DNA from 3 places in the Lactobacillus rizhaonensis genome. Region 3 is predicted to be linked to each of the others. Evidence: predicted binding sites of a transcription regulator. Region 3 holds the regulator's gene; each other region holds the start of a gene.

Region 1 (3,291 bases), 380 kb from region 3:
TAACCTTCCTTTAAATATTCTACAATAATATAATTGTTAAAAAAGACAAACAATATAAAATTTAGATAAAACTTTTTACTTGTTTTTAAATGAACTCTTCTTTTCTAAAAAATAATATACAGGTCTACTATTAAAACTATATTAATAATATAACTTATTTATATACTTGTAAATACTAAATTTTTCGTTGAACTAAAAAAGAGCCTTTCAGCTCTCATTTAAAAATATTTATTTTATTTAATATTCATGCTTACCAATAATTCAGCTCTTTGTGCAAGGTTTACATACAATTTATTATCACTAACTGATAAACCTTCAATTTCACGACCGGTATCAAAAGAATAAGTATCTTTTAATTTGCCATCGCGGCCAATCTTAAAGATTAAGTCATTGAATGCCAGGTAAAAGTTCTTATTCTTGGTATCATAAGTAAATCCTTGAACAGGTGAATTATTATTAACAAAGTTGCCGTCAGTTTTACCGACTAATTTTGGATACCAGTTATCCCCAGTACGAGTGAATTCCCAATATTCATAACAATTATTGGCAGTATCATGGTAAACAGTGTACATATCCTTATCTGATACAATTACACCATTTTGGAAATAACGATTACTCTTGCCATCATCAATCCAAGTTTTGATTGTCCAAATTTTGTTAATTTGTAAATCACTCTTACGGATTTGAAGTAATTCTTCAGAGTCATTAGTGTCATTTAATGTATTGTCATTATTTAACACATAAATATACTTATCACTTGCGCCCAATGCTTGACCATGACCAATTGGAATATATGGACTTACCTTGATGTTTTTAACATAACTGTTAAACTTCTTTTGCGACATATCAAGTAAATGTTGCGCATCAAACGGGTCAGTTAAAGTATTCAGATCATAACCAACAATATGACCAGATACCAAATTTGTGTGGCTTAAAAGACTAGTATATGCCCAGCCATTAGAAACGGTAACACCTTCTGGAATGTGACCAACACGGTTAATATTATCATCTGATGGATCAGCTACACTTAGTAAAACTGGTTGATATAATCGTGTTTTTAAGGTCAAATCACCACTAGTCAAAGTATGTTTATTGGTTTCAGGCGTGTATTCTGTTGGACTAATATAATTTAATGATGAACCGTAATGGGTTTTCCAAGCCTGATAGTCATTGGTACCAGGTTGCGCCGGGAAGGAGGTAACGGTATTTGCATCAACCACTCCTTCTTTTTTACTTTTTCTAACAGTTATTTTAACTGTAGCAGTCGCATCTCCATAAGTATATTTAACTTTATATGTCTTAGGAGTTCCGCAATTAATGCTATCTTTTGAAACAGTTACTTGACTATTGTCAATCACCGTACCCATGCTGTTAGTAATATAAGAAATAGCATCTCTCGTAGGGAAGTTATAGAACTCATTGCGCACTAGAGATATAGTTTTAGGAACTGCAATTTGGTTTCTGGCAAAGTAACGTTCATTAACATACCCTACTTGTCTGCCATTAACATAAATGCGCCAGTAGCGATACTTTTTAGTTTCAATCAACTGATCTGATTGAATATGACTATAACGAAAGTTAATACCGTCAGCTACTTTTGTGCTAACCTTCCCGTCATTTACTTCTTTCCAGACCTTATAATTTTTGTTGCCCGCAACTTTGGTCATCATAGAAAAACCAGTAACAATTTGTTTAGGCTTAGGCTTTTTAGTATTAGTGTCGTCTGTCCCAGTTTGATCAGATTTACCTGTTTGATCATTAGTGGCATTATTATCATTATTTACATCAATTGAGTTGTTCGATGACTTGTTGCTGTCATCTTGAACTGGCGGTTGAGCGCTATTCGAATCTGCCGCAACTGATGTAGTTGACAAGCCGGTACAAACTAGTAATCCGACAACCAATGTCAGTAAATATGGTAATTTTTTCTTATAAAGCTTCAAAATATATCCTCCAATATTTAGTTTACCTTTAAATTATATAATAAAACCCTCACTAAAAAGAATACAAAATTAATACACTTTCATTGACAGCAGGTAATGTAAGTGATTTAATTAGCACTGTACTTGATAGAGTGCTAATTATATTTAGGAGGTAGAAAGATGCTTGTACCTACAGTTATTGAACAAACTGCACGTGGCGAACGCGCATATGATATATATTCACGTTTATTGAAAGACAGAATCATCATGCTTAGCGGCGAAATTAACGATGATATGGCCAATTCAATTATTGCACAATTACTATTTCTTGATGCTCAAGACAACACCAAGGATATTTCACTTTACATTAATTCACCGGGTGGTGTGATTACTTCTGGTTTGGCGATCATGGATACCATGAACTTTATTAAATCGGATGTTTCAACTATTGCCATCGGCATGGCAGCCTCTATGGCTTCCATTTTACTGACTAGCGGAGCAAAAGGTAAACGTTTTGCATTACCTAACTCAACTGTTTTGATTCATCAACCTTTAGGTGGTGCACAGGGTCAGCAAACAGACATTCAAATTGCTGCTAATGAGATTTTAAAGAGTCGTGAAAAAATTAACCGGATCTTACATGAAACTACTGGTCAACCTTTAGAAAAAATTCAAAAGGACACTGAGCGGGACAACTACATGACCGCACAGCAAGCAAAAGACTATGGCTTAATCGATGAGATTATGGTTAACCAAAAGAAATAAATTTATTGCTAAGTGAAAAAGGAAGTTAAACAATTTGTTTAACTTCCTTTTTTATTTGAATAGATATCTATATTTCGTGATTCGCTTTAATTTACCATACCATCCGTGCTTTTACCTCGAGACTGATACTGATCAATAATTCCCAATTTCTTAAAAATTGCTTGTTTATAAGCTATCTCAGCATTCCATTCCACTGTTTCCAAAACTTGAGCTGCTGCATGCAAATCTGTTTCAGTAATTAAAACTCCATGACTATTTAGCAGAAAAATATTTTCTTTAGCGCCAGTACCAAGTTTCACTAGCTCATCATGGACTAAATCAGCGAGTTCTTTACTACATGCTTCACGATATGGTAAACACTTAATTTTTCCAAGAGGTACATTAAAAGATGTAATTTCTGTTAAGTTAGGCATGTCCTGGCCTAATGTAGCCCAAAACATACATTTTGGTGCATGAGAGTGATAAACTACTCTAATGTCTTTATTTGCCTCATATGCTCCAATATGCATATTGATTTCTCGTGTTAGCCGACCCTCTCCCGCTAGTTTTTTACCTGTTTCTAAATCAATAACTAAGATTTGAGAAGCATTTAGCTTTGAGAACC
Region 2 (3,291 bases), 440 kb from region 3:
TTCGTTGAATTCAATCACATCATCCAACCGGTTTAAAAATTCTGGCTTGAAGAATTGACTCATTGAATTTCTGGCAGAATCTGGTTGATCTGCAGAATTTTCAGCTGCAAAACCAACACTGGTGTTCTTAATGCCTTGACCAGCATTAGAGGTCATGATAATAATCGTATCCTTGAATGATACAGTTCTACCTTGAGAATCAGTTAAGCGACCATCATCTAAAATTTGTAAGAAAAGATTCATAACAGCTGGATCAGCTTTTTCAATTTCGTCAAGTAAAATCAAACTATATGGATGACGTCTAACTCGTTCTGTTAGTTGCCCGGCCTCTTCATAGCCGACGTAACCAGGTGCTGAACCAATTAACTTGGAAACAGAATATGATTCCATATATTCTGACATATCGAAGCGAATTAAGGCATTTTCTGAACCAAACATTTGCCGAGCTAACTGCTTAGCTAATTCGGTTTTACCTACACCAGTCGGTCCCACAAAGAGGAAGGAGCCGATAGGTCTGCCGGATTTATTAAAGCCAATACGGTTACGCCGAATTGCACGAGCCAGTTTATCGACTGCCTTATCTTGACCAATAACGTGTGCCTTAAGATTTGGTGCCAAGTTTTGTAACTGGTTTTCTTCTTGCTTTTGTAAATCACCAACGGGGATGCCGGTTTTTTCTTCAACAATCTTGTTCATGATCTTGCTGGTAATAACAGGAGATTTGTCCGGATCAACCTTTTGATCCTTCATCTTGTTATATTTTTCGATTTGGTCGCGGTAGTATGCAGCTTTTTCATAATCTTCATTCTTTAGGGATTCTTGTTTTAATTTCTGGGCCGCATCAATCCGTTCCTTCATTTTTTCCTTGTCGACGTAAGGAATTGTCAAGTTCATTCTTGAACCTGCTTCATCTAACAAGTCAATGGCTTTGTCAGGTAAAAAGCGGTCTTGAATGTAACGCTCAGATAATTCTGCTGCCGCCTTGATGGCATCGTCAGTATAATGAACATGATGATAGTCTTCATAGCGCTTTTGAATACCCTTTAAAATGCGGATTGTTTCTGCAACAGAAGGCTCTTTGACGTCAACAGGCTGGAATCTTCTTGCTAAAGCAGAGTCTTTCTCAATTTCCCGGTATTCTTTTAATGTGGTAGCACCAACAAGTTGCAAGTCACCACGAGCAAGAGCAGGTTTAATGATGTTACCTGCATCCATTCCGCCTTCGGCATTACCCGCACCAACGATTTCATGAATCTCGTCAATAAAGAGGATAATATCATCATGGCCTTGAACTTCTTTAAGCAGTTGCTGCATACGCTGTTCAAATTGACCACGAATACCTGTACCTTGAACTAAAGAAACAACATTTAGTGATATTATTCTTTTATCTTGCAGCTTGGCAGGTACTGAGCCATCTACAATTTGCTGAGCTAAGCCTTCGACCACGGCAGTTTTACCAACACCGGCTTCACCGATTAAGACAGGGTTGTTCTTGGTTCTGCGATTCAGTATTTCAATGACACGCGCAATTTCTTTATCGCGTCCAATAACTGGGTCGATTTTACCTTTTCTGGCTAGAGCAGTAAGATCGGTTCCATACTGATCAAGAAGTGAGCGTCCGCCCCCAGCACCATTGTTGCCGTTATTGACGTTTCCTGGATTCCCATTGCCCATTCTGGGATCACCTGGATTTCCCGCATTGCCGTTATAATTAAACAGGTCGCTGAAATCACCAAAGAAGTCGTTATTATCATTATTCATATTAATATTTCCTTGTTGTTTAAGTTGTTGATAACATTGTCCACACAAATTAATTTCACGACTTTGTCCGTTAACCTTTGCAAAAAGATGAATGGAAGCTGGTCGTTTTTGACAGTTTTGACAAAGCAATTGTATTACCGCCTTTCATATCAGTTTACTAAATTATATAATTAGCACTCGCAATAATCAAGTGCTAAAACTTGAATCTTATTATTTGTAAGTAACGTTAATATGATAAAATATAAGTGCATGATCAGTTGATTGCATAAACAAAATTGATTAAAAAGTGGTGATAGTTTTTGGATTATCAAAAAATTCTTGTGCAATTAGCAAATGGTGAACTCGATCATTATGAAGTTGAGCCAAAAAATGCTTTTGAATTTCAAGCAGTATTAAGGTCCTTTGAAAAAAGGCAAAATATTACAGGGAAAGCATTGCGAGGTGGTAAAATAATTTATTCAAAATCGAAATCTGAAGTTTAATGATGTAAACTGTTACATTTATGTTGTCTAATTCACAAAAAAATGATAGTCTAAGTAGGCGAATAGGTATTTATTACCGGTTTGATTTTTTGAATTCAAAGGAGATATATATAATGGAAAAACGCGATTTTCATGTTGTTGCAGAAACAGGTATTCATGCTCGTCCAGCTACATTGCTAGTACAAGCTGCTTCTAAATTTGGTTCAGATATCAATTTGGAATACAATGGTAAGTCAGTTAATTTAAAGTCAATTATGGGCGTTATGTCACTTGGTGTTGGCAAAAATGCTGATGTTACTATCAGTGCTAGTGGTGACGACGAAAAAGATGCAATTAACGCTATTTCAGAGACTATGAAAAAAGAGGGCTTAGCTGAATAATGACCAAGACATTAAAAGGAATTGCTGCTAGTGATGGTATTGCTGTAGCACCAGCTTATCTCTTGGTTGAACCTGATCTTTCATTTTCAAAATCCACAGTTAGCGACGTTGAAAGTGAATTAGCACGCTATAAGAAAGCAATTTCAGTATCAACTGCTGAAGTTGAAAAAATTCGTGATAGTGCAAAGAAGAGTTTAGGTGAAGACGAAGCTCAAGTCTTTGAAGCTCACCTTATGATCTTGAACGATCCTGAATTTACTGGTGCCATTGAAAACGAAATCAAGGAACAAAAAGTAAACAGTGAAGCTGCACTTGACGAAACTGCACAAAAGTTTATCAGTATTTTTGAAGGAATGACTGATAACACCTATATGCAGCAACGTGCTGCTGATGTGCGTGATGTTTCTAAGAGAATCATGGCTCACTTACTGGGTAAGGAACTACCAAACCCAGCTTCAATTGACCATGAAGTTATTGTGGTTGCTCATGATTTAACTCCTAGTGACACTGCCCAACTTAATAAAAAATTTGTTAAGGGCTTTGTTACTGATATTGGCGGAAGAACAGCGCACTCTGCTATTATGGCACGCTCACTTGAATTGCCAGCAGTTGTAGGTACTGATTCAATTACCAAGGATGCTGAAAATGGCGATACGATTGCTGTTGAC
Region 3 (3,291 bases):
TAATTCTCTTAACATCTAAACCAGCTATTTTACCGGCATCTTTGGTAGCTTGACGCTGAGCATCATTAAAGTATGCAGGTACGGTAATAACAGCATCAGTTACTTTCTCGCCTAAATAATCTTCAGAGAATTTCTTGATATATTGCAAGATCATTGCTGAAATTTCCTGTGGTGTATAAGCTTTATCACCAATTTTAACCTTGTAATCAGTTTCGCCCATGTGACGTTTAATAGAAGAAATAGTATTGGGATTGGTAATTGCTTGTCTTTTGGCAACTTCACCAACTTGGATTTCTCCATCTTTAAAAGCAACTACTGAAGGAGTAGTACGATTTCCTTCTGGGTTGGTAATAATTTTTGGTTCTTTACCCTCCAAAACGGCAACTGCTGAGTTAGTAGTTCCTAGGTCAATTCCGATAACTTTTGACATTGATATGCTTCCTTTCAATTATTGTGCTACAACAACCATAGCTGGTCTTAAAGTACGATCTTTGTATAAGTATCCCTTTTGCAAAACTCGTACAATATGATCTTTTTGATCATCATTTTCAGCCGCAACGGTTTGAACAGCTTGGTGTAAATTGGGATCAAATTTGACACCTTCAGCTGTAATTTCACTGATACCGTGATCTTTCATCGCTTTAACAAGTGAATCAAGTGTCATCTGTACACCTTTTTTAAGCTGTTTTGATGCTTCATCATCAACTTTAGTAGCTAAAGCTCTTTCTAAATTATCCATCGCGGGTAAAACATCTTTAGCTAAAGATTGAGATTCATATTTGATAAGCTGCGCTCTTTCTTTATTATAGCGATTTTGCATATTTTGCATCTCAGCTTGACTGCGCAAATACTTATCTTCCAAATCGTCCTTTTCTTTTTGCAATTGAGTCAAATTATGCTGCAATTTACTTTCCAAAGACTCAGGTTTGTTATCTTTGTTAGCCTTAGCCTTAGAATTTTCTACTTCTGCCTTTGACTTTTTATGTTCATCTTTTTTTGGCTCTTTTTTTGAGTTCTTACTATTATTATTTTCTTCTTTACTCACGGCTAACCTCCTTTATTTAAATCTACCATAATAATCAAGTAATTTTTTAGATAGCTCGTTTCTGAAATACTCGAGTAATCCAATCACCTGAGAATACGGCATATTATCAGGGCCAAGTAAAGCAATTATACCCTTTCCATGAGAACCAACGCTATACTCTGCCGTAAGCAGACTGTAATCCTTTAACAAATCATTTGATAATTCGGATCCTAAACTAACTCGAACGGGATACCTGTCGCTTTTCAAATTTTGCCTATTGTCTAAAATATTGGAAATCAAATCATTATGCTCAATCATTTCATAGAGCGATCTTAAATTTGAAACATCGTCCAAAGAAATGTTATTAAGCAGGTTAATCTGACCGTCAACATAGGTTTGCTCACTGGCAGCATCGTTAATAACATCCTCGACCAAACTAATCAGTTCAGAGACATGAGCAACTTTAAGTTTATTGCCCAAAGTCTTTTTAAGATAGTCAGGAGTAACTTGATCTAAAGTTTTGCCAACCAGCTGATCGTTAATCATGCGCACAGCCTGTTCAATTTCATCACCATTAACATTATAAGGTAAAGTATAAACCTGGTCATGAACGTCACCATCGCTAGTTCCTAAGACAGCCATAATCTGTCTGTTAAACAACGGCACAATACGAAAACCAGTAATAGTTAATTCACTATTTTCAGGACCTTCCGCAAATGCTGTGTAATTTGTTAGATCCGATAAAATTTTTACAGCTGCCTGTACGATGTCGTTAACCTGATGAAACGGTTGATCAAGCTGACTAATGATTCGCTTGTATACAGAAGATGAAATTTGTAAAGGTTCAACCAAGTTGTCAAGATAGTAGCGGTAGCCTTCAGTTGAAGGCACGCGTCCACTGGACAAATGAGTTTTTTCAATCAAACCCTTATCTTCTAAAACAGCCATTTCGTTACGAATAGTAGCACTTGAAACCTTAATAGGTAGTTGGTTCATAACAGTCTTGGATCCAACAGGATCATGTGTCTGCGTAAAATCATTGATAATTGTTTTTAAAATTAATTCTTGACGTTCGGTCAACATAAATATCGCCCTCACTTTTAGCACTCAATCTGATTAGGTGCTAACAATTTATATGATACTAGCTTTTAGCAGAATGTCAAGTTGAGTGCTAACTTTTTTCTTAAAAAACGTCAATCATTTTTTTAGTATTATTAATTAATTCATCGCAGCAAAATAATTTTTAATTTCAGCCTCGTCTTGACTCATTTGTTTTGTTAACTCTTTTAAACTGGCAAATTTAATTTCACCTCGGGTATACTTATACCATTTAATTACCATTTCCTCATCATAAGCTTCCTGATCAAAACCAAATAGGTTTGACTCAATATAAAGCTTTTTCCCTTGGTTGATAGTCACATTATAGCCTACACTTGTCATTGAGTCATACCACTTACCACAAATCTTGGTTTTAGTCGCATACACTCCAATTTTAGGAACAACCTTGTCTTCAGTCCAAACCAAATTGGCTGTAGGAAAACCGAGTTTATGGCCATTGCGTAAACCGTGACCAACATAGCCTGACATAACATAAGGAAAACCTAATAACTTAGAAGCTAATTCCATATTTCCACTAGTTATTGCCTTCTTGATTTCCGTAGAACCAATTTTTTGACCATCATAAGATTGCTTAGGGACATTAACAATATCGAATCTTCCCTGAGCAAACTTAGGGAAATTTTTCATATTGGCAGTGTCTTTGGGACCATAGGTGTAATCAAAACCAGCTACGACAGTATCTGCGTGTAATTTAACTATTATATTATCAACAAATTCCTGTGCTGTTAGTTTACTAAATGCCTCATTAAAATGCATCACCAGCAAATAATCAACTTTAAGTTTTTGCATCTTGTAGGCTTTTTCTGCAAGTGTATCTATGTAAGTAACTTTTTTATTTTGATAGACTTCTTTTGGATGACGATCAAACGTCATTACCACTAGTGGCAGATGTTTTTGCGTTGCTTTTTCTTTTGCAATTTTGATTAATTCTTGATGTCCACGATGAACCCCATCGAAGAAACCTAAAGCAAGAATAATATTTTGGGGAATTATGTTTTCCTTAAAGGGGTATGTTAAATGGATAATTTCCATAATAAGACCTTCATTCACCTATTCATTTTGTAAAAGCATTAAATACGGGCGATAAATGGTACCATCTTTTCGATAGATTGCCTTAACTTTATTATTGTAACGTAATGCCACATTAT

What was found. Region 3 encodes HrcA, which represses chaperone genes, less so after heat shock. Its sites were predicted from a motif close to TTAGCACTCNNNNNNNNNGAGTGCTAA; they were not measured.
Region 1: clpP (ATP-dependent Clp endopeptidase proteolytic subunit ClpP) is a predicted target of HrcA. The motif match lies at 2,055-2,081, and genes of this name have one in related genera.
Region 2: AAA915_RS02465 (ATP-dependent Clp protease ATP-binding subunit) is a predicted target of HrcA. The motif match lies at 1,932-1,958, and genes of this name have one in related genera.

What each region holds. Positions count from the first base shown of each region.
Region 1 is NZ_BTTV01000001.1:455,082-458,372, forward strand. It holds gene AAA915_RS02185 (SH3-like domain-containing protein) at 234-1,790, opposite strand; gene clpP (ATP-dependent Clp endopeptidase proteolytic subunit ClpP) at 2,103-2,687, shown strand; gene AAA915_RS02195 (class II aldolase/adducin family protein) at 2,774-3,291, opposite strand, start outside.
Region 2 is NZ_BTTV01000001.1:514,032-517,322, reverse strand. It holds gene AAA915_RS02465 (ATP-dependent Clp protease ATP-binding subunit) at 1-1,890, opposite strand, end outside; gene AAA915_RS02460 (hypothetical protein) at 2,061-2,243, shown strand; gene AAA915_RS02455 (phosphocarrier protein HPr) at 2,357-2,623, shown strand; gene ptsP (phosphoenolpyruvate--protein phosphotransferase) at 2,623-3,291, shown strand, end outside.
Region 3 is NZ_BTTV01000001.1:74,595-77,885, reverse strand. It holds gene dnaK (molecular chaperone DnaK) at 1-430, opposite strand, end outside; gene grpE (nucleotide exchange factor GrpE) at 449-1,045, opposite strand; gene hrcA (heat-inducible transcriptional repressor HrcA) at 1,058-2,107, opposite strand; gene ribF (riboflavin biosynthesis protein RibF) at 2,243-3,175, opposite strand; gene truB (tRNA pseudouridine(55) synthase TruB) at 3,194-3,291, opposite strand, start outside.